DNA from 3 places in the Clostridium gasigenes genome. Region 2 is predicted to be linked to each of the others. Evidence: riboswitches for the same ligand, from Rfam matches in the RefSeq annotation. Region 2 holds a riboswitch; each other region holds the start of a gene.

Region 1 (8,546 bases), 1.2 Mb from region 2:
ATTCTTTCTAAATTACTTATTATGTCTAAAAATATAATACCAGAATTAGGTGAACATACTTTATTATTTAATCTATCTATATTGTTTCCTCTTAATGATTTTTCTAATTTATCTATTTCTTCCTCATTTTTTTCAATGTTATTTTTATTTCCAATTTCTCTTTTTTCATACATAGTAATTGCATAATCTAAAGCCTCTAATGTTTTATTATACATTATAGTTAACTCATTAGTTGCTTCTACCCCTATATCAATTCTACCATTTATTTTCTCTACTGCTAAGTCTGCAATATTTTTAGCATGATCTCCAATTCTCTCAACATCATTAATTACATGATAAGTTGAAGCAAATGTCTTTATTTCAGCTTCTGGTAGTTCAAGCTGTGAAAGTTCTATTAAATAGTCTGTTATATCTTTTTCTAGCGCATTTATTATCTTTTCATTATGATAAACTTTTGTAATAGCTGCTTCATTATTTTCCATAAAAGCCTTCATAGCAAGCTTTAAGTTTTCTTTTGATTTATTTGCCATTCTTACAGTTTCTTTTGCAACTTGATCACAAGCTACTATTGGTATATTTAATGATTTTTTATCTAAATATATTGCGCCTTCTTTTTCTATTTCATCCTCACCTGGTAATATTTTGTTTGCTAATTTAACTAAATATCCTGCAAGTGGAAACATTATTACAGTTACTGTAATATTAAATATAGTATGTGCGTTTGCAACTTGTCTTGCAACATTAGAATCTGTACTTTCAACTAGTCTTATTAACGGATCCATAAATGGTAGGAAAATTAAAGTTCCTCCAATATTAAAGAATAAATGTATTAACGCTGCTTTTTTTGCTGTTTTATTTGTTCCTATTGACGCTAACAATGCGGTTGCGCAAGTTCCTATATTACAACCAAAAATAATTGGTAATGCAATATTCATATTAATTGCTCCTGTTGTTGCTAAAGCTACTAATATACCTGTTGTTGCAGAAGAACTTTGTACAACCGCAGTCATAGCAAGTCCTGCTAATACGCCTAAAAATCTATTTTCACCAACAACTAATACAAAGTCTTTAAACCATTGTGCGTCGGCAAGAGGCTTCATTGAACTTGACATTAGCCCCATTCCCATAAATAATATACCAAACCCTAAAGCTATATTTGCCATATCTCTTGTTTTTTTCTTTTTTGCAGTAACTACTACTACTGCAGCTACTCCAATTACTAATGGTGCTATTGCATCTAATTTAAATGATACCATCTGGGCTGTAATTGTTGTCCCAATATTAGCTCCCATAATAACGCCTGCTGCTTGCATTAATGACATTAACCCTGCATTAACGAAACTAACTACCATAACTGTAGTAGCAGATGAACTTTGTATTACGCAAGTAACTAACGCTCCAACAATAACTCCTATAAATCGATTACTTGTTAATTTTTCAAGTATTCCTTTAAGTTTATCTCCCGCTGCATTTTCTAATCCATCACCCATTAGTTTCATTCCGTATAGGAATAATCCAAGTCCCCCTATAAGCCCTATTATAGTTTCAAAATTAATCATTTTAAATCTCTCCTATCTTAAGTAATTTAAATATAAAATAATATCATTTATTATTTTATCATTTTTCTACAACTAAATAGGTTAATTCTATGTTAAATTTATTATTTAATAGTATAAAAATATAACATATTACAATACTTATGCACTTTTTAAAAAATAACAGAGTAATTTGCTGGTCTATCATTTTTTTTAGTGCTTTACTTATTTAAAATATTATTTCTTCTACTTTTTCCATATCAATATTCTCTTCTAGTAATGCTGCTAACTTATCGTATTGTTCTAATTTATATTTTTCATAATCTAGATTTTCTTCATTGTATAATTTTATACCATTATATTCTTTTATATTATTAATTAATTCTTTAGCAAAGTTACCCTCATCAAATATCCCATGAAGATAAGTTCCAAGTATCTTTCCATCTGTGCTACATACTCCTACTACTTCACCATTTATATCATTTATAAAAACTTTAGAATCTTTACTTTTAATTGTTTTTCCATTATGTATTTCATAACCACTAACAGTTATGCCATTACAGCTTTTAATAATATTACTATTTACTGTAACTACCCCTTTAATCTGTCTTGTTAATTTTTCCTTATTAAATATAGTTTTTATATCTAGTAGTCCAAACCCTTCTTCACTAGTTTTTTCACCCTCTACACCATCTAAATCTTCAATAAGTTTTCCAAGCATTTGATATCCACCACATATTCCAAATATAAATACCCCTTCTTTTTTAAGACTATTTATCTTTTCAAATATTCCATTTAATTTAATTGCTTTTAGATCTTCTATTGTGTTTTTAGTTCCAGGAATTATTATAACATGAGGCTTTTTAATTTCATTTACCTCTTTAACATATCTAACTTGAACTCCTTCTAATCTTTCTAATGAATTAAAATCTGTAAAATTAGACATATGAGGAAGCTTAATTACTACTATATCTAATCCTTTTGCTTCTTTATTTTTTATTCTGTCTGTAACACTATCCTCATCTTCTATATCAAATTCTGCATAGGGCAGTGCTCCTAATACTGGAATCTTAATTATTTCTTCTAATTGTTTCATTGCAGGTTTAAAGTACTCCATGTTCCCTCTAAACTTATTAATAATAACACCTTTAACTCTATTTTTTTCTTCTTCATCTAAAAGCATTATTGTCCCTACAACAGAAGCAAATACGCCTCCTCTATCTATATCTGCTACTAAAATTACTGGTGAATCTGAAATCTTAGCCATAGACATATTTGCTATATCACTTTCTTTCAAGTTTATTTCAGCGCAGCTACCAGAGCCTTCTAAAACCATCAGTTCATAATCTTTTTCTAAATTATAAAAAGTATTTTTTGCAACTATTCTTAATTCTTTATTTAACTCTTTATACTTATATGCATCCATAGTACAATGAACTTTTCCATTAAGTATAACCTGTGTTTTTAAGTTTCCACTAGGTTTTAAAAGTATTGGGTTCATAAATGCGGTTGGAACTATTTCACAAGCTTCTGCTTGAACCACCTGTGCTCTCCCCATTTCTAAACCATCTATTGTAACAAATGAGTTTAAAGAAATATTAAGAGCTTTAAATGGGGCAACCTTTAACCCTTTATTTTTAAAATATCTACAAAAAGCTGTAGCTACTGTACTTTTACCAACTGAAGATGCTGTTCCAAGCAGCATTATTTTATTTGCCATTGTCTTCATCAACTATATCTAAGAAACCATGGGTTCCATTAGTTATATTTCCTTGTGTTTTAAATTTTATAGGAAACTTAAATAGTGGTCCATCATATACAAATGTATGATATTCACCGTTTTCTCCGCAAGGATCTGCCCCAGTTGCTTTTATATCACTAACTACTTCCTTAGTTAGTATTTTTCCTAAAAATTCTTCTTTAAGAAATTCTAATTTTACATTTTTAAGTACAGTTTTAAATCCTCTATCTATAAATTCATGAGTTAACCCTTCGCGATCTTCATTCCAAAGTGGGAATATAGCTTCAATTTCAACTTCATTACATCTATCTGTGCACCAAGTTCTATGAGCTTCTAAATCAATATCCCCAAATACGCAAGCCTCAACTCCAAGTTCATTTTTCGCTAGTAATAAAGTATTCTTAAATGCATCTGCATATTCAGCACCTTCACATTTCACTAATAAAAGTGGAATATTTAATGATTCGGATACATTATGCAATAAATTTTCTGGTACTCCATGAAACCATGATCTACATAAATTTTTATCTACCGTTATTAATAACGCTACTGGTGTATGTCCATTTTCTATCATTCTATTCAATGCAAGTGTGCTATCTTTACCACAACTATATGACATTATAAATTTTTTACTCATTTTCTATCTCCTCCGTAATTTCAATATACTATATTCATATTTTTATGAATATTAAATTAATTAGAATTTTTTATTGTTGCCATTTTCTTAAAACATTTAACATAAATGTTTTAATATTAATACCATAGACCTTTTTTAATTTTTCTTCTTCCAAAACATGTTTAGGTATTCCTTTTGCAACTACTTCACCATTGTTTAACATTAATACTGATTCTCCAAAACTTTGAACTAGATTTAAATCATGTAATACTGCTACTACAATCCTATTATTTTCTTTTGCCCATTTATTTAAATACTCTAAAATATCTATTTGACATCTTAAATCTAAATGATTTGTTGGTTCATCTAGTAAAATAACCTCTGGGTCTTGAGCAAAAGCTCTTGCTAAAAATACTCTCTGAAGCTGTCCTCCAGATAATTCATTTATTAATTTGTTTTTTAAATCTAATAAACCAACATTTTCTATACACTTAACTATAATATTATTATCATTTTCTGAAAGAGTTGCAAACACTCCCTTTAAATGAGCATATCTTCCAAGAGCTACTGTTTCATAAACTGTATATGGAAAATGAATATGACTTGATTGTGTCATAAGTGCTATTTTAGTAGCTAACTCTTTTCTATTTAACCCACCTATTTCTTTTGAATCTAACAATATATTTCCTTTATAGTTAATTAAATTTGCTATTGACTTTAAAAGAGTACTTTTACCGCATCCATTAGGACCGACTATACAAATATTTTCCCCTCTATTTACTTTAAAGCTTACATTTTTAACTACATTTAATCCATCATATCCACAACTTACATTATTTACTTCCAACAATTTAAAATCACCTACTTTGACTTTTTAAAATAAAGATATGCAAAGAATGGAGCACCTATTAATGCTGTTACTGCGCCTACGGGCAGTTCAGAGGGAATAATAATAGTTCTTGCTACCAAATCTGTAATAACCATTAGTGATCCACCTAAAACAATAGACATTGGAACTACATATGAGTGTTTTGATCCAAATATTTTTCTTACCATATGAGGTGCAATTAAATCTATGAATCCAATTGTACCACTTATCGCTACAGCACTTCCTGTTAAAATGGCTGTAAATAAAAAAAGTCGTTTTTTTACTTTTTTTGTATCCACTCCTATTGATTTTGCTGCTTCTTCTCCAAATGTTAATACATCCATTTCTTTAGAATATATCATAACCCCAACTACTCCTACAATAAAAAATGGAAGTCCTGCTTTTAAATATGACCATCCTCTCATTGAAAATGAACCCATTTGCCACATAGTAATACTTTCAATTTTATCTGTAAATAATGCTGTAATAGTTGTAAGTATTGCATTAAAGAACAATGAAAATACAAGACCTGCTAATATTATTGTATTGTTAGAAAGACTTTTATCTACCTTTGAAGCAAATTTTAATATTAATATAACTGTTAATAAACTACATATAAATCCTATAAGTGGCAACGTTAAATTTCCAAGCAATGGAATTGAAATTCCTGTGACTATTACAATACCAACACCAAGTGAAGCACCAGATGATATACCTAATGTATATGGTGATGCTAATGGATTTTTTAATACCGATTGAACAACCGCTCCACTAGCGGATAAGGCTCCACCTACTATAAACGCTAAAAGAACCCTTGGAAGTCGTAAGTTCCATATAATAGCTACATCTTTACTATCTATTTCAGATCTTAATGTAATTCCCAGTATTTTATGTCCTATTACTGAAATACTATCCAATATGCTAATATCGGAACTCCCAAATGAAGTTCCAATACATATTATTAAAAATACTAAAGGAATGGATAATATCATTAACCTTTTATTTTTATTTGTTTCCATATACTTCTGGATAAACATATCTAGCCATTTCCTTTAATGCTTTAATTATATTTTGTGATGATCTTGATGAAGAATTTTTATCAAGAGTAAATATTTTATCTTCTTTTATTGCATTTATACTATTCCATCCATCACGGCTACTCACATCTTCAACAGCTGTTTTTCCTGCTGTATTTTTTCCAGGTGTATTTACTAATATAACATCCGGATTTGCATCTATTATTGATTCAGCGCTTGGAGAAATCCAAGATTTTTCATTTTTAAATATATTTTCCGCTCCAATTATTTCTATCATTTCATTTAAGAAAGTTTCGCTACCAAAACTACTTAATTTTGAACCAGCTCCTATTTCAAAATAAACCTTTTTCTTATCTGTAATTTTATCTCCAATTGCCTTTATTTCAGCGACTTCTTTTTTCATGTCTTCAATTATTTCTTTTCCTTTTTTTTCTGTTCCAGTAATACTTGCCATAAATTCTATATCTTCATATATTCCATCTATGCTGTAGCTACTTGGAATGTATGCTACTGGAATCCCAGCTTCTTTTATTAATTTAAATGGATCATTATCTCCAACTTTGTTGTGTCCTGAAGCTATTATAATATTAGGATCTAAAGATATTAATGTTTCTGCATCTGGATTTCTAAACTCAATTTGAGGTAAATCTGTATTAACACCTTCAACATCTGCTGAATATTTATCAATTGCAACTAACTTATCTGCTAGTCCAAGTGCTACTAACACCTCGGTATTTGATGGTGCTGTTGATATTATAGTTTTAACCTCTTTAGGTGCAGTAAACTCTGTTCCCTCTCTATCTGTCCTTGTTATTATCTTCTCTGTGCAACCTGCAAATAACATTGTTGTAAAAGTCATTGCAAATACTAGTGATAAAATTTTACCTTTCTTTTTCATTAATTATTCCTCCTTAATCTATATATCTAGGGCTCTCTTAACTTTATTATATTAAGTTATGTTATTTATTTTTAATAACCTTTACATATAAAATATTAAAAGAAAGGCATACCCCTTTAAGGGGTATGCCTAAAATACATAATTGCTTAATTTCATAAAATTATTATTAAATAATAATTAAGAATAAAAATTACAACTTATATCCTATCATTTCACCCACAGAAAATGATATTGTCGCACAAAAGGTAGGTATCCCGGCTCTACTTCATCCTACTCTCTTACCTTCCCGCATTTTGCAGTGGCTTTTAAGATTTCGTCCATAATACGGTTACTGGGGTAGCTCAGGATTTAGACCTGATTCCCTATTAAGTCAGCTAACGCCTTTTTGTGATTTATTTTTCTTATTGATTATATTACTAAAGTTTATTATATGTCAATTAAACTTTAGTATCATAACTAGTTTTTAGAATTCTAAATTTATATTACTAAACTATAATTTAATGCAGTAATAATTTTTTCGTTTTCCTCTCTAGTTCTTACTGCTATTCTATAAAAACTACTATTCAAACCTTCATAATTACTACAACTTCTAATTAGTATACTGTGTTTTATCATCTCTTCCTTTAAATCTAAGTTATTTAAAATTTTAAACATAATAAAATTAACTGATGGTTTAAACACTTTAATGTTTTTTATTTGTTTTAAATTATTATATAAATAGTTTTTTTCCTTTTCTACGTACTCAATACTGTGTCTTATATAATCTTCTTCTTTAAGAGCTTGTATAGTACCTTCGGATGCAACTACATTTACAGTCCAAGGAACTGTAACTTTCTTTATTAGAGTAATAAACTCTTCATTTTTAGAAATTCCATAACCAATTCTTATTCCTGGCATTGCAAAAAATTTAGTTAATGATTTTATAATTATAATATTTCCATATTTTTGCAATAAATCTTTAGATGTATACTCTTCTTCTGAGTTTAAAAAATCTAAAAAAGATTCATCTATAACTATAGTTGTTTTTGTTTCTAGTCCCTTCTTTGCTAATTTCTCAATAAAAGTATTTTTAGTTAAAACCCCTGTTGGATTATTTGGATTACATATAAATATCATATCTATGCTTTCATTTAAAGAGTTTATTAATTCATTATTTAATTTAAAATTATCTTCTTCCTTCAAATGATAATACTCTATACTTCCGTCTATACTTAACACAGCTTCTTCATATTCTGAAAAGGTTGGTGCTGGAAGCAATACTTTTTTAGGTTTTAACCCCCTAATTATATTGAAAATCACCTCTGCTGCTCCATTTCCAAGTACTAAGTTCTTTATATCTATATTTTCATAGTCGCTTATAGATTTTTTCAAATTAAAATAAGATATGTCTGGATATTTTTCGATTTTATCTAAAGCATTAATCATGGCATTTTTAACATTTTTATTTAATCCACTGGGATTAATATTAGCAGAAAAATCAACTATTTCTTCAGAATTTATTTTGTATTTTCTTGATATTTCTTCTACATTCCCACCATGAACTATTTTACTCATATAATCTCACCTCAAAACCTTTGCAAACTTTTTTATATAATTAAATTTAAACCTATTGCTAATATGTATCCAAAAATAGCAACTCCATAAAGTATTTTATTAGTCTTATATAAATGATCTATTTTTATTTCGTCTAAATCATCACCTATAGTTGGCTTTTCAACTATTTTACCGAAATAATAATTTGATCCGCCTAGCTTAATTCCTAAAGCTCCAGCTACTGCGGCCTCTGGATGAGCGCTATTTGGACTGCTATGATTGTTTTTATCTCTATTGTAAATTTTATAACTATTTCTC
Region 2 (8,546 bases):
ATCTGTACCTAAAGTTATAGAAACTTCATCACCAAGCAGCATTAAATTAAGCGTTCTATATTGCGTTATAAAAAACAATGTAGATATTATTACAACAGGAAGAATTATTCTTATATTTTGCCATTTTGCACCTGCAAGGCTTCCCATTAGCCAATATGCTATACTCTGCATGCCATCTCTATTATTAGCAAAGTATACAATAAAGCTTGAAAATGCTGAGCATACAGTACTTAACGCCATACCTGCTAGCAAAAGCTTTGTTGAATTAGCTCTTCCATTTACATTTGCAAGGGTTAATACAAGTATTGATATTGCAAATGCTCCAATGAAAGCGCATATTCCTACATAATTACTACCAAAAAAGACCCCAACACCAAGCAAAATTGCTAATGTAGCCCCAAGAGATGCCCCTGAAGAAACACCTAATATATATGGATCTGCTAGGGGGTTTTGCACAATCGCTTGCATTATGACCCCTGATACGGAAAGGCCTATACCTACAGCAACTGCCAACATAATTCTTGGGAGCCTTATAAACCAAACAATATCATGGACAGGCCCACTTGATAAAAATTTTGCATCACCAATACTAAATAGTTTGTACATTATAATTTCATATACATCTTTTATAGAAATCTCAACTGAGCCCATAGTTACTGTTATTAAAATAGAAAAAATCAAAAAAAATACAAGTATAATGGAAACACCTATATAAGTAGGCGTTCCATTTATCAAAGATTTTTGTGTGTTATTTTTATAAATTCTTTTCATTTTTATTTATCCTCATATAATTCAGGATATAACCCCTTTGAAATTGTCTTTATACCGTCTAAAGTTCTAATACCACTAGCATAAACTTCACTGAGCATTATAGGGTGAACACGTTCTGACTTTATTGCTGAAATACTTGAAAGACCTTCATTAGTCATAATACTTCTTAATGCAGATTCTTTATCAATTTCCTTACCATAGTAAACAGTAAAAATCACATCTGGATTAATCTTTATCAAATCTTCATTCCCCATTTTCCCACTAGATTTTGCTACTAAATTTGCTCCAACCCCCTTTGCAATATCACCACCAATACTATCTTCTCCATAAATTCTATAGACACCGTCTTTTTCTACTTCCAAAATAACTGTTTTAACAGCCTCTTTTTCCTTAACCAAATCCTTTACTTTTTCAATTTCTTTTTTCATGTTATTAACAATATCATTAGCTTTATTTTCTACATTGAAAATTTTACCTATGTTTAAAATATCATCATATTCATTTTGCAGACTATCTGGTTTAATAACACCGCTGTTTTGTGCCATATATGTATTTATACCTCTTTCATGCCAAAAATCTACATCTCCAAGTTTTTTTTCAGCGAATAGAGAATACCAACCTAATATAAAATCAGGTTCTAATCCAATAACCTCTTCTTTTGTAGGTGTTTTTTCATAATGTTTTAACTTACTAAATTCACTTTTATATTCATCTTTAACATCATGATCCAATCCAGACACTCCAATTATTTTATCCTGTAATCCTAATGCTAATAATGTTTCTATTGAATTTTGATATACTGCAATAACTTTTTCTGGTGATTTTTCAAAAGTAACTTTGACAGGATTTTTAGCATAATCATATGTTGTGATTGTAACAGGATAATGTGCTGACTGTTCATTACTATTTTCTACTTTAGTTTCTGCTTTAGGTGCTGTTGTCTCATCTTGATTCCCACATCCGGTTATTCCAAATGCCATTAACCCTATTAAAATCATACTTATTATCTTTTTCATTTTAAGTTTCTCTCCTTTATTTATCCCTTGTATACCCAATCAATACTTCTTAATATTTTTAATGAGTACCTTCTACCACTTCTATATTATATCTTTTAAATATCTCTTTTATTTCTTCTGTTCTTTGAATTTGACACTTAACAATACAAACACCAAGGTGAAGCTTTTGAACCCCTGCTTGTTCTAATTTTCTAGCAATATTTATCAAGTTTTCATCAGAATTACTTGAACATGAATCACATGTGAAAAATGACATAAGTTCTAAATTTTCGTTTTTATATATACTAAAGTTTTTCTCTCTGTTATTTAAAGCTTTAAAGCATCCCATGGTTGTACATATTCCATTTATTTTTTCACATACTCCGATAGCTATCTTCATTTTTACCTCCTATAAAATAAATTATTCCAAAAAAAATGATAACCTTTTAACAACAGTTAAAAGGCTATCAATTGAAAAAAATATTTTTCAAACGTTTCCCCCCCTATCACTCGTAGAGTTGTCATCACATTAAAATAGGCAGGTCTTCTGGCTTAAGTATCAACACTCCTGCAGTCTTCCCAGTTTCCCAGTGACATATTGCAAGAGCTCCTCTATTACAGCGGCGGGACCGCGTGGGATTAAAACCCACTTCCCTTTTAATTAACAGATATTAAATACCTGTTAAACCTATTTTTGTATATTCAATTTTACAATTTTATTTTATCATATTACAATTACATTAATCAAATAAATTTTAGTTCTATATTGCTTCAATTTCCTCAAAATCTCTGGTTACATCTTTAACCCATTTTCCACTAGTAACCCTAAATATACTTACTATAGATTTCAATACTTCATCTGACTTAATAATAAAGAAAACTATAACTATTGGTAATTTAAATACGAATGCAGCTAAGAATCCTCCTGGAATTGCAACTAACCACATAAATATAATGTCATTAACAAGAACAAACTTAGCGTCTCCACCACCCCTAAGAACTCCCATCATCATATTAACCCCAAGTGATTGAAAAACAACTATTATAGATGTTACTTTCATTATCTCCATGGCTATCATTTTAGTAGCGTCTGTTACATTATATAAATCAACAACTACCGGTCTTATAAGATATATAATTATTCCTGCTATCATTCCCATAGCAATACTAAAAAATCCAATAGTAAAGGCATATTCTACCGCCGCCTCTTTCTTCCCTTCCCCAATTGTATTTCCTACTATAACTGCTGCTGCATTAGATAATCCAAATATAAATACAGTTACAAATTGATGAGCCACGGTATTTATACTATTTGCTGCTACTATATCTGTACCCAGCCTCCCTACTATAATAGAAATCATAGATGCTCCTGTTGACCAAAGTAACTCATTAAATAGTACAGGAGTACAAATCTTAATAAAATCTTTTAGCATTAACTTATCAATTTTCAATAAGTATTTTATTTTAAGCCTTATTTTCTCTTCATAAAAAGCAATGAATATTAATACTATTGCAAATTCAATAATTCTTGCAATTACCGTTGCTATTGCAGCTCCCTTAATGCCAAGTTTTGGAGCACCCAAGTTACCAAAAATAAGTACCCAATTAAGGAAAGCATTAACTATTAATGAAATACTATATACTACTATTGATATTCTTACAGTTTTAACAGAACGAAGAATCATAATTGTACAATTTGTTACTGCATAGAACAGATATCCTATGCAAATAATTTTTAAATAGCTTGCCCCAGCTTCAATCACCGCTGAATCTGCTGTAAATATACTCATAAATTGTTTTGGAATAAATACTCCTATTCCAATAAATATAAGAGTTATTCCAATACATACTCTATACATTATTGATAATATTTTATGAATAGATTTTTTGTCACCTTTCCCAAAGTACTGTGAAATCATAATGTTTGATCCACCAGCTAGTCCAAACATTAATATCATAAGTATAAAAAACAGATTATTTGCAATTGCAACTGCTGATAGTTGAACCTCGCCTAATGATCCAACCATAATAGTATCAATCATACTAACAGCAAATGTAATAATATTTTGTATCGCTATTGGTAATGAAATACTTAAAAGTAATTTATAAAACTTCCTGTCTTTTGTTATTTTCATCATTATTTTCACCTCATCTACAGTTTTTTTTATAACATTACGCCACTATATCTCTTTTACTGTTATTTTATCATTTACTTTATTCAATTATTATTCTCTAAAAATATATATCCGAAAACTCTATAGATACCTTCTCAACCTTATCTATTTCAATATTTTTAAATAAATTCTCATTGCTATCTTCTACTAGCTTTACAGGAAGCTTTATAATAAACTCACTTCCCTTTCCATACTCGCTATTAACTGATATACTTCCATCATGCATTTCAACTAATAATTTTACAAGTGATAATCCTCTATTCCACTACCTTCGTTTTCTCTAGTTAAAGATTTATTTACCTGTATAAATCTTTCAAATATACTATCTAAATTTTCTTTTTTGATTCCAACTCCTGAATCCTTTACAGAAATCATTATTGAATCCTCTTCAGATGTTACATTTACAGATATTTTTCCCTGCTGCTTTGTAAACTTTATTGAATTTGATAACAGATTTAATATTATTCGTTCAATTTTATCTGGATCACATGAAATTATTTTTTTATTAGTATTGGAGTAAAATTCAAGGTCTAAATACTTAAGTCTTGCAAATTCTGAAACTGACATTGTTATATCTTCTACTATTTTTACAATATCATAGTTTTTAAGATTTAGGTCTAAAAAACCTGCATCTATCCTCGTGATATCAATTAAATTATTAACTAATCTTATTAATCTATAGCAATTTTGCTTCATAATTTTCTTTAAATTTATAATCTTTTCATAGATTTTAGAATCCGATATATTTCCTACATATATGTCCATTAGCTGTATAGCCCCTAGTATTACGTTTAATGGAGTTCTGAATTCATGGGATATATTCGCAAAAAATTCTGTTCTAAGTTTTTCATATTCCATCGCTTCATTTAATGTTTTTATATTTTCTTCAGCCTTTTTTTTAGCCTCTTCGGTTAACTTCCTTTTCGAAATATCCCTAACTATTATTATTAATTCATTTTTTGTTAACGGTACCAATCTACCTTCAAAATATTTTAGTTGCTCATTATCATTGGTACAAAACTCCTCTTCAACTAAATTATTTGTTGTTAAAACTTTATGTATAGCCTTATTAAAAAACATTTTTGTATCCCTAGGAACTATATCATTAAAAAGCTCTCCCTTATATTCATTAGGAACTATATCAAAATCAGAATGTATTCCTGATTTGCAATCTAATATGATTCCCTGTGAATTTATACGGAAGTAAAGGTCAGGCAATACTTCAAATATCTTTTCAAGTTCTTTAGTTTTTCTTCTCAACTTTTCTTCGGTACTCTTTCTACCAGTTACATCAATGCCAAATGCCCAAGAATTCCATTTAGGAATAGGAAATTCTTTAGAAATATTAAACCATGATATGGTTTTTACACTTCCATCTTTACATACCATGTCATATTCTAAATCTTTAAAGTTACAATCTAACTCTCTTATTTGCTTTAATATTTTTTCTTTGTAAGCTTCATCCGGATATACAGTTTTCCATATTTCATGATTGTTTTTGATTTCTTCCTTAGAATAACCTGTAACTATTTCACATTCTTTGTTCCATACTATTATATTATCCTTTTCATCAATAGCATCCATCATAATTGGCATATTTTCAATAATAAAATTCAACTTCTCTTTACTTTCTTTAAGTTTTATCTCAGTTATCTTTTCATTAGTTACATCATTTAAAACAACAATGATTTTTTTCACTTGAAAATTCTCTTCAACTATCTTTCTAAGTTTAATCCTGAAATGTAACACATGAATGTTTGTTTTAAACTCTTTTTCTAAACATAAAATCTCTTTAGTATTATCATTTTTAAAGTTAACCAAATCCGTCCCAATCCATTCTCCTATATTACTTTTGATATCCTTAGAGTTTATACTTAAACTATTTTCAAACATATTCATTGCATCTGAGTTTACTGTTATTATTTCAATATTATTATCAAAAGTAATAATAGGTACAGGCAAACTATCTAATAATGCTTTCATTTCTATCTCACTGCAAAACATATAAACTGCTCCCTTCCTTATAGCATTCCAATATCTGTAAGTACCTATCCCCTTACAAAAACTAGAACAGTTTTTGTTGCTATTTTATCATTTATTTATTCATACCCCTAATTATACCAAGTTATTTATAGTTTAGTAATCTATTTTTCAAACCACATTCTCAAAATATGTATTTAAGCAAAAGTTATCCACAGTTTGAAAATCTACAATACCGTATAAAGTAAAAAACTGCACTAAAGCCTTAGCTCTATTACAGTTTCATCACTCATTTTTAACACTACTTGTACCTGGAAATTTTAAAACTCCATCTTATTGAATTTATTTTACTATGCCCTAATTTTCAAACTCTGTATTTAATAAAGCATATACATACATGTCCTTGCATTCCCCTGTAACATTATGACATTCGAAGTTTCTTAGATATCCTTCTTCTTTAAAGTTGAATTTTTCTAATATATTTTTTGAAGCAATATTTTCCTCACAAACAAATGCTTGTATTCTAACTAATCCTAGCTTTTTAAACCCTAATGATAACACTTGATTTATTGCTTCTGACATAATTCCATTACGCCAATAATTTTCTGATAATTCATATCCAATCTCAGCTCTTTTGCCTTCAAATCCATTTAAGAATATTGTACCTATAATTTTATCACTTACTTTATCAGCTATTGCAAATCTAATAATCCACCCATCAATATATCCTTGATTCCATATTTTTAAGACTTCAGTACATCTTTCCAATGTTTCTGGTCCATTCCAATCAAGATAACGATATACATTTTTATTAGAATAATACTTTAATAAATCACTGGCATCTTCTAGCATTAATTTTCTTAATCTAATTTTATCACTTTCCATTACTGGAAATTCTTTAAATACCTTTTTAAAATTCAATTTAATTTCCCCCAAATATTTTAAATTTCAAATTACGAATATCCCCTTTAGGCATGAGATAAGATAGGAAACATTAACTTATTTACTCCAAATATGTTTCTCTCTCTACCTTTTACAAAAAGTGTAGTATCCTCATCTTTAAATAATATTTCTTCATAAAAAAGATTTTCATTTGGCGTAAATCCTAAAATGACTTCTTTTATTTCATCACTAATTATTTCATCAATGATAATATCTAATTTAATATCTTTAGTACTAGAAATATCTTGTACATATAATTTATTTCCATCAAACTCTGCAATAACTACAGTATTATAATCCTCAAGATAATAAATACTATCTTTCATAAATGATGTACAATAAAACATTACAAGAGATATACAATTTAACATTGTAACCTTAGAAAAAGATATTCTATTATTAACTATGTTATAAAGTAATTCTCTATGGTTTTTATTTGCCATATCCATCTTTGTCATATTTCTTGACTTACATTTTTTATTCACATTAATTGAGCATTGATATTCATTCATTGGTACAAATCCAAATTTAGGATAAAATTCAAGAACACTATCATTAGCAAAAAGGTATATTAGCTCACATTTATCTTCCCATTCTTTTAACACCCTTTCCATAAGTGCTTTGCATAAACCTCTTCCTCTATATTCATCAGCAGTCATAACTGTTCCTATTTGTATATATCTCTTTTGTTCATCTAAAATTAAGAACTCCATAATACTTACAGAAACATTAGCAACAACAATTTCATCTTCTAATAATGAATATGTTATATATCCATCTCCCCAATATCCACCATTGTACCATTGCTCAAAATCTATACCAAAAGTTTTTCTTGCCAGATTATTAAAGCTAGTTCTTAATATTTGATTATTTTTATAATCAGAAATATACCTATATTGCTTACCTTCTATCTCCAAACATTCTCTCATTTTTTACTCCCACTTATATCAATATTTTTTATTTACTATATAAATTAATCTTCTTATCTATATTTTATTATTAATTTTTCAATTACTCAACCTATTAAATTTTTATCAAATAAAAATAAGCCACAAACTATATAAATAGTCTATGGCCCATTAAATATTTATTTATTTCTTTCCTTTAAAATAATTCTATCTATACTCTTTTCAGATAAAAAATACTTTTCTGCAAGAACTTTTTTACTTGTACCACTATTATATTCATCATAAATAGTTAAATCTCTTAATTTAATTTCCTCTCGGGTGTTAGTTTTTTCTCCCCATTGTTTTCTATTACATTCTTTCCTAGGAATATAAATTACTCCACAGTCTACATACTTTTGATCTAATTACCGTCTTGAATCTACTCTAAATTCAATTTATTTTTAATAATATAATTGCATGCTATAAAAGATACTATTCCAAATAAAATCTCACAAACTAATAAAATATGGATAGTGCCCATAAAATTAGTCCCATTATCCATAAGACTAGGATCATTAGCAATAAACATAATTGCTTGTATAACGGCTTTAATAGTACCAATTATCATATTTAATACTATAAAAGATCCAAAAGATGCAAGAATTCTATTTTTGTTAAATAGGTGTCCTATTGATATTGATAGATATAATATTAAAATACTTGATATCATTAATACAAATGCATATAAAATTATTTCTAGTGCAAATCCATAATATTCTTGCGGTACATAACCTGTA
Region 3 (8,546 bases), 1.1 Mb from region 2:
TGTTACCATTGTTAGAGCTGAAATAAGTATTATTGATGCATCTATACCTACTAGTAACTTGCAGACACCATACCAAAATCCGCCTACTATCAATCCTATTAGCGGATAAAATTTTAATATATGTTTAGCTCCGGCATCATTCCATTCATGCTTTGGTAATGGAATGATTGTAAACATACTTATGGCCATTAATAATCCGTTTACTATTTTACTCACCTCAAACTTTCAATTTGCATTAGATATTCTGTAACTCTCTAATATATCTTTTCCTTTATGTATAATTATATTATTAAATACACATTCAATAACTACATCACAAAAGATTGCTACGTTTCTATTAACTAGTCCTATCTCTTTTCTAAAATTTTCAGTATAACTATCATATGTAATACTGTCACTTGAAATATAATCTGACACCATAACTAGATTTAAAGCATTTTTACTAATATTTTTTAAACCCATTATTATATTATTTTGTATATTTTCATTAAACTCATTTAAAACAAACATTTCATTTGTAACTAGTGAAGTTAAGCTATCAATTAATAATGTATCATTTTTTTCTATTTTATTAATTATATTATCTATATTTCTTTGTACTTCAATAGTTTGAAATCCATATCCTTCTCTTTCTCTTAAATGATTTTCTATTCTTTTTAGATCATCTTCATCATAAGGACTCATAGTTGCCACATAATACAAATTGCTGCCTTTATTTTCTAATTCTTTTGAAAGATTCTGAGCATACATAGATTTACCGCTTTTAGCTCCACCAATTACTAAACAAATCACATTTCTATACCAATTCTTGAAGGAATTCCTTCTTCAAAAGGATGTTTGATTGAATTTATTTCTGATACATAGTTAGCTATATCTATTAGCTTTTGATTTGGATTTCTCCCAGTTAAAACAACTTCTAAATTCTTTGGCTTATTTTTCAAAAATTCTAGTACTGTATCTAATTCTAATACTCCATAGTTTAAAGCAGCCATTGTTTCATCTAATATAAGTAAATCATAATTTTCATCTATAGCTTTCTTAGTTATTGATGAAAATCTATCTCTATGTTCCTTAATCACTTCTTCTTGCCCTTCTTTGTCTAAACAATTAAACCAATCCTTCATTGGAGCACCTTTTACTACATGAAAATATTCATTTAATTTTTCTATTGAAACAAGCTCTCCAGTATTATTATCCTTTAAAAACTGAGTTAACAGAACCTTATTTTTTCTTCCTGCACATCTCATACCAAGTCCCATAGCTGCTGTTGTTTTTCCTTTTCCATTTCCACAATATATATGAATTAATCCTATTTCCATAATTTTTGCCTCCTCTTGTTTTATTATTTTTGAAGATCACTTATACTATATAATCGTCTTCACTTCTTACTGTATCTAAATAGCCATTATCTATTTCAGCTTCTGCAAAAGTGGCCATATTATTCATCATTGCACAAGCATATTGAACTATAGAAAAAGCTATTGGACATCCACTTCCTTCTCCAAGCCTCATGTCTAAATTAACCATAGAATCGAGTTTCAACTCATCGAGCGCAATGTTATATCCTATTTCTTTAGAACAATGTGATGTTATTAAGTAATCTCTTACTAATGGATTAATCTTAACTGCTGCTAGTGCTGCAACTGCCGATATAAAACCATCTACAACTACAGGTATTTGATAATAAGCTGCCCCTATAAACACTCCTACCATAGCTGCAATATCGAATCCACCTACTTTTGATATAATATCTATTGGGTCTTTTATATCTATATTATTTATTTCTAAAGCTGTTTTTATTACTACCTTTTTTTTCTCAAAGGCTTCTTTTGTTACACCTCCACCCTTACCAACTGCTTTCTCCAAGACACAATTTGTAAGTGCAATTAGTACAGCACTACTTGTTGTAGTATTTCCTATTCCCATCTCTCCTACACCTATTATGTCATATTTTTTTCCCTTTACCTTTCCTACCATTTCAATACCAATATTTATAGCGTTTACACACTCTTCATAACTCATAGCTGGTCCTTTAGCTATATTGCTTGTCCCTTTTCTTATTTTTCTATTATAGACCTTTGGTATTTCTTTATCACTATTAATACCTATATCAACTACTATTAAATCTGAGTTACTTTCTTTAGCAAGTACAGCTACTCCTGTTAATCCTTTTGTAAAATTAATAGTTTGAGCAAGTGTTACATATTGAGGTGCCGAGGCTACCCCCTCCTCTACAACACCATTATCAGAACACATTATAATTATACATTTCTTATTTATACTATTTTTAACGTTACCTGTAATCCCTGCAAGCTTTATTGATATTTTTTCCAATTTCCCAAGGCTTCCAAGGGGTTTTGCCAACGAATCCAACCTTTCCTTTGCCAGTTTACAAGCTTTCTTATTTGCAGGTTTAATATCATTTATAAATTTTTTTAAACTATCCTTATTTTCAAATCGCACCTTATACCCCCTAATAAAAATATCTCAGACATACTTATTTTTTGAAGTGCCTTACTAAGCATATCTATATTCATAACTTTAATTTTCTTTCAAATCTATTTGAACGTCAAAAAAGCATCTTACTTAACATAAGATGCTTGCATAACAAAATAAATAAGAATACTTTTCTTACTTAAAATACAATACACCCTTAATACACCGTTAAGTTGAGGGTGCTGAAAAAATAACAGGTCAATCATTTGATGAACTATCTATATTTTAAAAGCTCCCTAATAGCGTTAATGTATTGGCAGGTATTCCGACTTAAATTATGTTAAGACTTTTATTTTATTAATTTCTATAAATAAAATAATTGAAAAAACTAACTTTCACGGTGGCGGGACCGTATAGGCTTTTAACCTATTTCCCTTTTAATGTATTTAAACAACCATTACATATTTATTACCTTTTTGTTATAATACTTATAATTAATACAAAAGTCAATAAGTAAGGAGATTTTATGAATTCTATAATAATTGATTTTTTAAAGTATTCCTTAAATTGGGATATGAATTTTTTATCTTCACTAGAACAAATTGGAGGGCTTAGTAATAATAATTACAAAGCAATTTATTATAATAATTTATATTTTATACGTCTATGTAATCCAACTCCATTTAATATTAGTAGAAGAAATGAATTAACTATTTTACATACTGCTTGCGATTTAAATTTATGCCATATGCCTATTTACTTTGATGTGGAGACTGGAAATATGGTATATAAATGGATTAATGGAAAAATGCCTACAGAAATAGAGTTTAATTCTGAGCGCTTATTAAGGAAATTATGTATCAACTTAAAAAAATTACATTTAACAACATCTTTAACTTATTTCAATCCATTTAATGAAATTAGGGCGAGAATAAAAATATGTATTAATCTAAAACTTCCACTGCCTACTTATATATATTCTTTAACAGAAAAACTATTTCGGCTTGAAAAGGAACTAGAAATAAATAAATTCGTAGGCCTTTGTCATAACGATTTAAATGTTTCTAATATAATTATAGATGATAGAAATTTATATATTATAGATTATGAGTTCTCAGCTACTTGCGATGTTTTTTTTGATTTAGCAACTGTTGCATGGTTACAAGATTATAATGGACGTGTTAATTTATTAAAGGCCTATTCTGGAAGATTTAACATTAAAGATTATAATAAACTTATTAGCTATATTTATGTTGTTAAACTTCTAAATGCTCTTTGGAGTTTAATAAAATCAGCACAATCATTAAGTAACTACAATTATGAAAAAGCTTCTAATATTATTTTTGATGAATTATATTCTAATCTATAAAAATTCTAGATTTAAAATAAGGCTATATTAAAATTTAACTCATTATTAAAGGAGGCTATTACGCCTCCTTTAATAAGTGAAATATTATATTCTCAATAAAATTTCATTTATATTATTACTTATTTCCCTTCTTTCGTTATAAATCCACTCTGCATCAAAAGGTAGGTTAAACACCTTACTAAATGAGTAATATAAATTTACTTTTTGATAATAAATCTCTAAGTCATCTAAATTACCTTTGAAACATTGAGGTTTTGTGATTTCCTTAGAATTTATTAAGAATAATTCCTCAACATAGTCTAAGAAAGCATTCAGCATAACCTCTTCTGATACATCAAATGGAATCTTCAATAAATTCCATTGAATTTCTTCCTTTAACTTATATCTCTTTATATTGTCTAATACAATAATATACTCAGTTATATCCATTTTTCTATAATAATTTAACGTCTCTTCTCTCGTGCTCCAAATAGCTAATTTTTCATTAAGTGGGAGAGTTTTTATTTTCAATATAGCTTCTGAAGGTCCTATTACCGCCGAATATACCGGCTTATCTTTTTCCTCTAATTTATCTTGTAGAAACTCTGCTCCTCCTCCTATACTTAAAACATAGCCTATTTCATATATTCCTTTTCTTCCTGCTCTGCCTGCTATTTGTTTAACTTCCTGTGATGTCAAATCACGTATTTCATATCCATCAAATTTCTTAGTAGATAAAAATATAATTCTTTTTATTGGTAAATTCACACCCATTCCAATAGCATCTGTTGTTATTAAAATATTTGTTTCCTTATTTACAAATTGCTCATATTGTTTTCTTCTAACTTCTGGTGGCAAGTCTCCATATATAATACTTGCCTTTACTCCTTGTTTAGAATAACTTTCTGCAATTTCTAAAACTCTTTTTTTAGAAAACACTACTATAGCATCTCCAGGCTGTGCATCTTTAAAATAAAAACTTTTATGATCTATTTCAAGAGGAATTTGCCTCTTATATTCTATTAACTCATATTCTTCACCGCAATCTTCCAATATTTTTATTAGTACCTCTTTAGCATTTAAAGCTCCACATAAGTGAATTTCTTTACATCTAATTCCTAGAAGTGCTTTTGTCCAAGCATCTCCTCTTTGCGAATCTCCAATCATTTGGATTTCATCTATAACTGCTATTTCATAATTTTTCTTTATATTCAATTTTTCAACTGTACAAGATGTATGCGTTGCCCCAATAGTTATTATTTCTTCTTCTCCGGTTAGTAAGTCACATATTACCCCTTCATTATTCATTCTTTCATAATTTTCAAGAGCTAATATTCTAAGTGGGGATAAGTATATTCCACATTTAGCCTTTTTTAATCTCTCGATTGCATTATAGGTTTTACCTGTATTTGTATCCCCTAAATGAATATAGAATTTTCTTTTTATAAATCTAGCTTCTCTATACTCATCTTTTGGATTTGATGGGAAATTCTTTTCAAATTCTTTTGATATTAAATCCGGTATATGATGTTTAACTAAAACTGTCATTATACCTGAATTAATTAAACTATTATCCTGTCCCCGGACAACCTTATAATAATCAAAACTTGTATCATTTTTCTTATTATAATCACTTAGAATTTTCTTGGATACATATTCAAGCAAATCATCATATCTTTCACATAAATTATTATATTCCTTAAAACCTTCTCCACTCATATCTTGAAGCTCTCTTATCTTTTTTCTTATAGTCGCTTCATGTTCAAGCAATACTCCTGGTTTAGAATTATATACTATTTCTTCTATTTGATTTATCTGACCCTTCAACTTTTTAAACTCTCTTTGCATAGAATTTTTTTTCAATATTATCCCTCCAAAACCTAGTTGTATTTTACTTAAGAAACTAAAAAAACAAATCTTCTACCATATAATATTACTTCTTATTATCCTTTTATTCATTAGCTTGCTCATTTGTTCCAATTTTTATAAGTTCAAAAAATATTAATTAACCATTAAAACACATAAGCAGGTAGTTTAGTATTTATATCTATACTAAACTACCTGCTTATCTATATATGTTATTTTTTTAAATTATGATTAATATGCTATTATTTCAACACCGTTTTCTGTTACAAGAATGGTATGTTCCCATTGTGCTGAATAAGAGCCATCTTCTGTAATTGCTGTCCAATCATTTTCTTCGTCAACAAATAAATTATAATCTCCTGCATTTATCATTGGCTCTATTGTAAATACCATTCCTGGAACTAAAATCATACCAGTTCCTTTTTCTCCAATATGACTTACAAATGGATCTTCGTGAAACTCTAGTCCTATTCCGTGTCCACCAAAATCTCTAACTACTGAATAACCATTTTCATCTGTTAATTCCTTAATTGCAGCTCCTATGTCTCCTATGAATCCCCAAGGCTTTACAGCAGCTACGCCTCTTGCTAAAGACTCTTTTGCTACATTAACTAATCTTTTATCTTCTTCGCTTACGTTACCTATCATAAACATTCTTGACGCATCTGAAAAATATCCATTTAATATTGTGGATACATCTACATTTATTATATCTCCATCTTTTAGTATTATATCCTCACTTGGTATTCCATGACATATTTCTTCGTTAATTGATGTACATACGCTCTTTGGAAACCCTGAAAAATTAAGAGGTGCTGGTATCCCCCCTTGAGAAATTGTATAATCATGTATTATTTTATTTATTTCTTCTGTATTCATACCAATTTTAATTCTCTCAGCAATTAAATCTAAAGCAGAATTATTTATTTTAGCACTTGCCTTTATCCCTTCAATTTGTTCCTTATTCTTAATCATATCTCTTGAGGGTACAATAAACCCTTTCATTTGTAGTGAGTTTACCTTTTTATCAAAATCAATATGACATTTCTTATATTTTTGTTTGCTTCCACACCAGCATTCATCATTTCTATTTAAATTCATTTTTAAATCTCCTTTTCAAAACAAAAATTTATATTAACTAGTTTATTTTTGCTTTAGTAATTATATACATGTATTATACACCTATACTCTATTTTTTCAAATCCATATTTTATTTTTATAAAGCTATCATCCTCTATTATGCGCTTTTACTACATTATAAGACTATTTTTTTGAAACTTTTTTCTAATCATGGTATACTATACTAGTAGAAATCTATTTTACACTTATTTATTATACAAAGGAGCGATTATATATGAAGAAAAAACTTTTAGTAATTTTATCTATTCTTACATTTTCACTAATGCTTATTTCCTGTAATAAGGAGATTTCAAAACCTAATACAGAAGCCGACTTATCTCAAGATGATAACATTAAACAAAATGATAACATTAAAACTAACTTTGAGGAGGCTAAAGATACACAATCTACCGATACTGACAATACTGATGTAGTAAAAAAAGAAAATAAATCTGTACGACTTTATTTTTATGATGTCGTAAATGATAATATTATTTACTATGATGATACTATTGAAGTAACTGATAAAGCTGTAACTAATGCACTTGTAAATGCATTGAAAAACCCAACAAAACCTGATGTTACCCCTGCTATTGCTAAAAATATCAGTGTAACATCTGCTAAGTTAGATAAAGAAAATAATATATTTACTATGGATTTCAAAGATAACTTCGTAAGTGAAATGAACTTAGGTAGTGGTTCTGAATCTAATACTTTAAAAGCTATTGTTAATACTATTGGTTATAATTTTAAGGTTGATAATGTAATTATTACTTTAGGTGGTAAGCCTTATAGTTCAGGACATATATCAATGAATGATGGTGAAAGCTTTAAAGTTTCTTTAGAGAATGTAATTAAATTAGATTAAGTTTCAGGATTTTTTAAAAATAATAAGTTTTTTAATATTTACTTATTTATATATTTATTTAAAATAGGCAGTCTATATTTTGACTGCCTATTTTTTATATTTATTCTTTTATTAATCACAAAAACAACAATTTTGATTAGAATAAACTATACTTTAATATTAATAATTAAATTAAAAAAGGGGTGAATATAAGTTGGATCCATATAAAGTTTTAGGTATACACCAAAATTCATCAGAAGAGGAGATAAAAAAAGCTTATAAAAACATTGTTTCTCAATACAGTTTGACTAAATATCAAGATACACCAAACGAAGCTCTAGCTAAAAACATATTGTCTGATGCGAATGATTCTTATGAATTGCTTGTTAACGGTAATATCTACAAAGAAATTAGAAATTTAATTGATACTAAAAATTTTGTAATTGCTGAAACTAAATTAAATATTATTGATGATAAAAATTCTCCTGAATGGAATTATCTTAAATGCTTTGTTTTTTTAAATAAAGGTTGGTTTGACTCCGCTGTATCTCATTTAACTACTGCAATTGAACTTAATCCAGACAATTTCGAATATATAGATAGTTTAAATACTTTAAAAACAAGAGCTCCAGAATTTGCAAATTACTATAACCAAGAAAATGTTCAGCCAAATACAAATAATATGAATGCTTGTGGTGGAGGGAGTTCTCCTTCTAGTGGTAACAAGGGAATGTGTTAACTATTAATCAAAATATGATTTACAAACATAATCACAAGATAAAATTTAAAGACTGATAAAAAGCTACTTAATAAATAGATTTTCAACTTTTTATTTATCTAAATCTATTTTAAAGTTCGCTTTTTTCAGTCTTATTAAGGAATCATAAAATAAATAATAGACCAGTATTCTTTTTTTACAATGCCTAATTT

Evidence for each region. A riboswitch is a leader RNA that binds a small molecule or an ion and turns the genes downstream of it on or off. The one in region 2 is predicted to bind cobalamin.
Region 1: it holds a riboswitch for cobalamin, as region 2 does, so the genes downstream of both, J1C67_RS15585 (ABC transporter substrate-binding protein) here and J1C67_RS01820 (CGGC domain-containing protein) in region 2, are expected to answer to the same signal.
Region 3: it holds a riboswitch for cobalamin, as region 2 does, so the genes downstream of both, cobT (nicotinate-nucleotide--dimethylbenzimidazole phosphoribosyltransferase) here and J1C67_RS01820 (CGGC domain-containing protein) in region 2, are expected to answer to the same signal.

The regions. Positions count from the first base shown of each region.
Region 1 covers NZ_CP071376.1:3,319,403-3,327,948, forward strand. Annotated here, with positions in the region: gene J1C67_RS15560 (Na/Pi cotransporter family protein) at 1-1,559, opposite strand, end outside; gene J1C67_RS15565 (cobyric acid synthase) at 1,765-3,255, opposite strand; gene J1C67_RS15570 (Dph6-related ATP pyrophosphatase) at 3,245-3,913, opposite strand; gene J1C67_RS15575 (ABC transporter ATP-binding protein) at 3,984-4,742, opposite strand; gene J1C67_RS15580 (FecCD family ABC transporter permease) at 4,754-5,797, opposite strand; gene J1C67_RS15585 (ABC transporter substrate-binding protein) at 5,766-6,695, opposite strand; cobalamin riboswitch at 6,923-7,094, opposite strand; gene cobD (threonine-phosphate decarboxylase CobD) at 7,173-8,249, opposite strand; gene cbiB (adenosylcobinamide-phosphate synthase CbiB) at 8,282-8,546, opposite strand, start outside.
Region 2 covers NZ_CP071376.1:366,339-374,884, forward strand. Annotated here, with positions in the region: gene J1C67_RS01810 (FecCD family ABC transporter permease) at 1-771, opposite strand, end outside; gene J1C67_RS01815 (ABC transporter substrate-binding protein) at 774-1,787, opposite strand; gene J1C67_RS01820 (CGGC domain-containing protein) at 1,846-2,166, opposite strand; cobalamin riboswitch at 2,287-2,473, opposite strand; gene J1C67_RS01825 (MATE family efflux transporter) at 2,528-3,904, opposite strand; gene J1C67_RS01830 (hypothetical protein) at 3,999-4,166, opposite strand; gene J1C67_RS01835 (PAS domain-containing sensor histidine kinase) at 4,181-5,923, opposite strand; gene J1C67_RS01840 (GNAT family N-acetyltransferase) at 6,278-6,841, opposite strand; gene J1C67_RS01845 (GNAT family N-acetyltransferase) at 6,889-7,791, opposite strand; partial or broken gene J1C67_RS19365 (CD3324 family protein) at 7,950-8,156, opposite strand; gene J1C67_RS01850 (ABC transporter permease) at 8,189-8,546, opposite strand, start outside.
Region 3 covers NZ_CP071376.1:3,330,228-3,338,773, forward strand. Annotated here, with positions in the region: gene J1C67_RS15610 (adenosylcobinamide-GDP ribazoletransferase) at 1-216, opposite strand, end outside; gene J1C67_RS15615 (bifunctional adenosylcobinamide kinase/adenosylcobinamide-phosphate guanylyltransferase) at 226-792, opposite strand; gene J1C67_RS15620 (cob(I)yrinic acid a,c-diamide adenosyltransferase) at 789-1,319, opposite strand; gene cobT (nicotinate-nucleotide--dimethylbenzimidazole phosphoribosyltransferase) at 1,360-2,463, opposite strand; cobalamin riboswitch at 2,735-2,910, opposite strand; gene J1C67_RS15630 (choline/ethanolamine kinase family protein) at 2,963-3,805, shown strand; gene J1C67_RS15635 (helicase-related protein) at 3,890-5,647, opposite strand; gene J1C67_RS15640 (methionyl aminopeptidase) at 5,882-6,751, opposite strand; gene J1C67_RS15645 (GerMN domain-containing protein) at 7,005-7,637, shown strand; gene J1C67_RS15650 (J domain-containing protein) at 7,831-8,355, shown strand.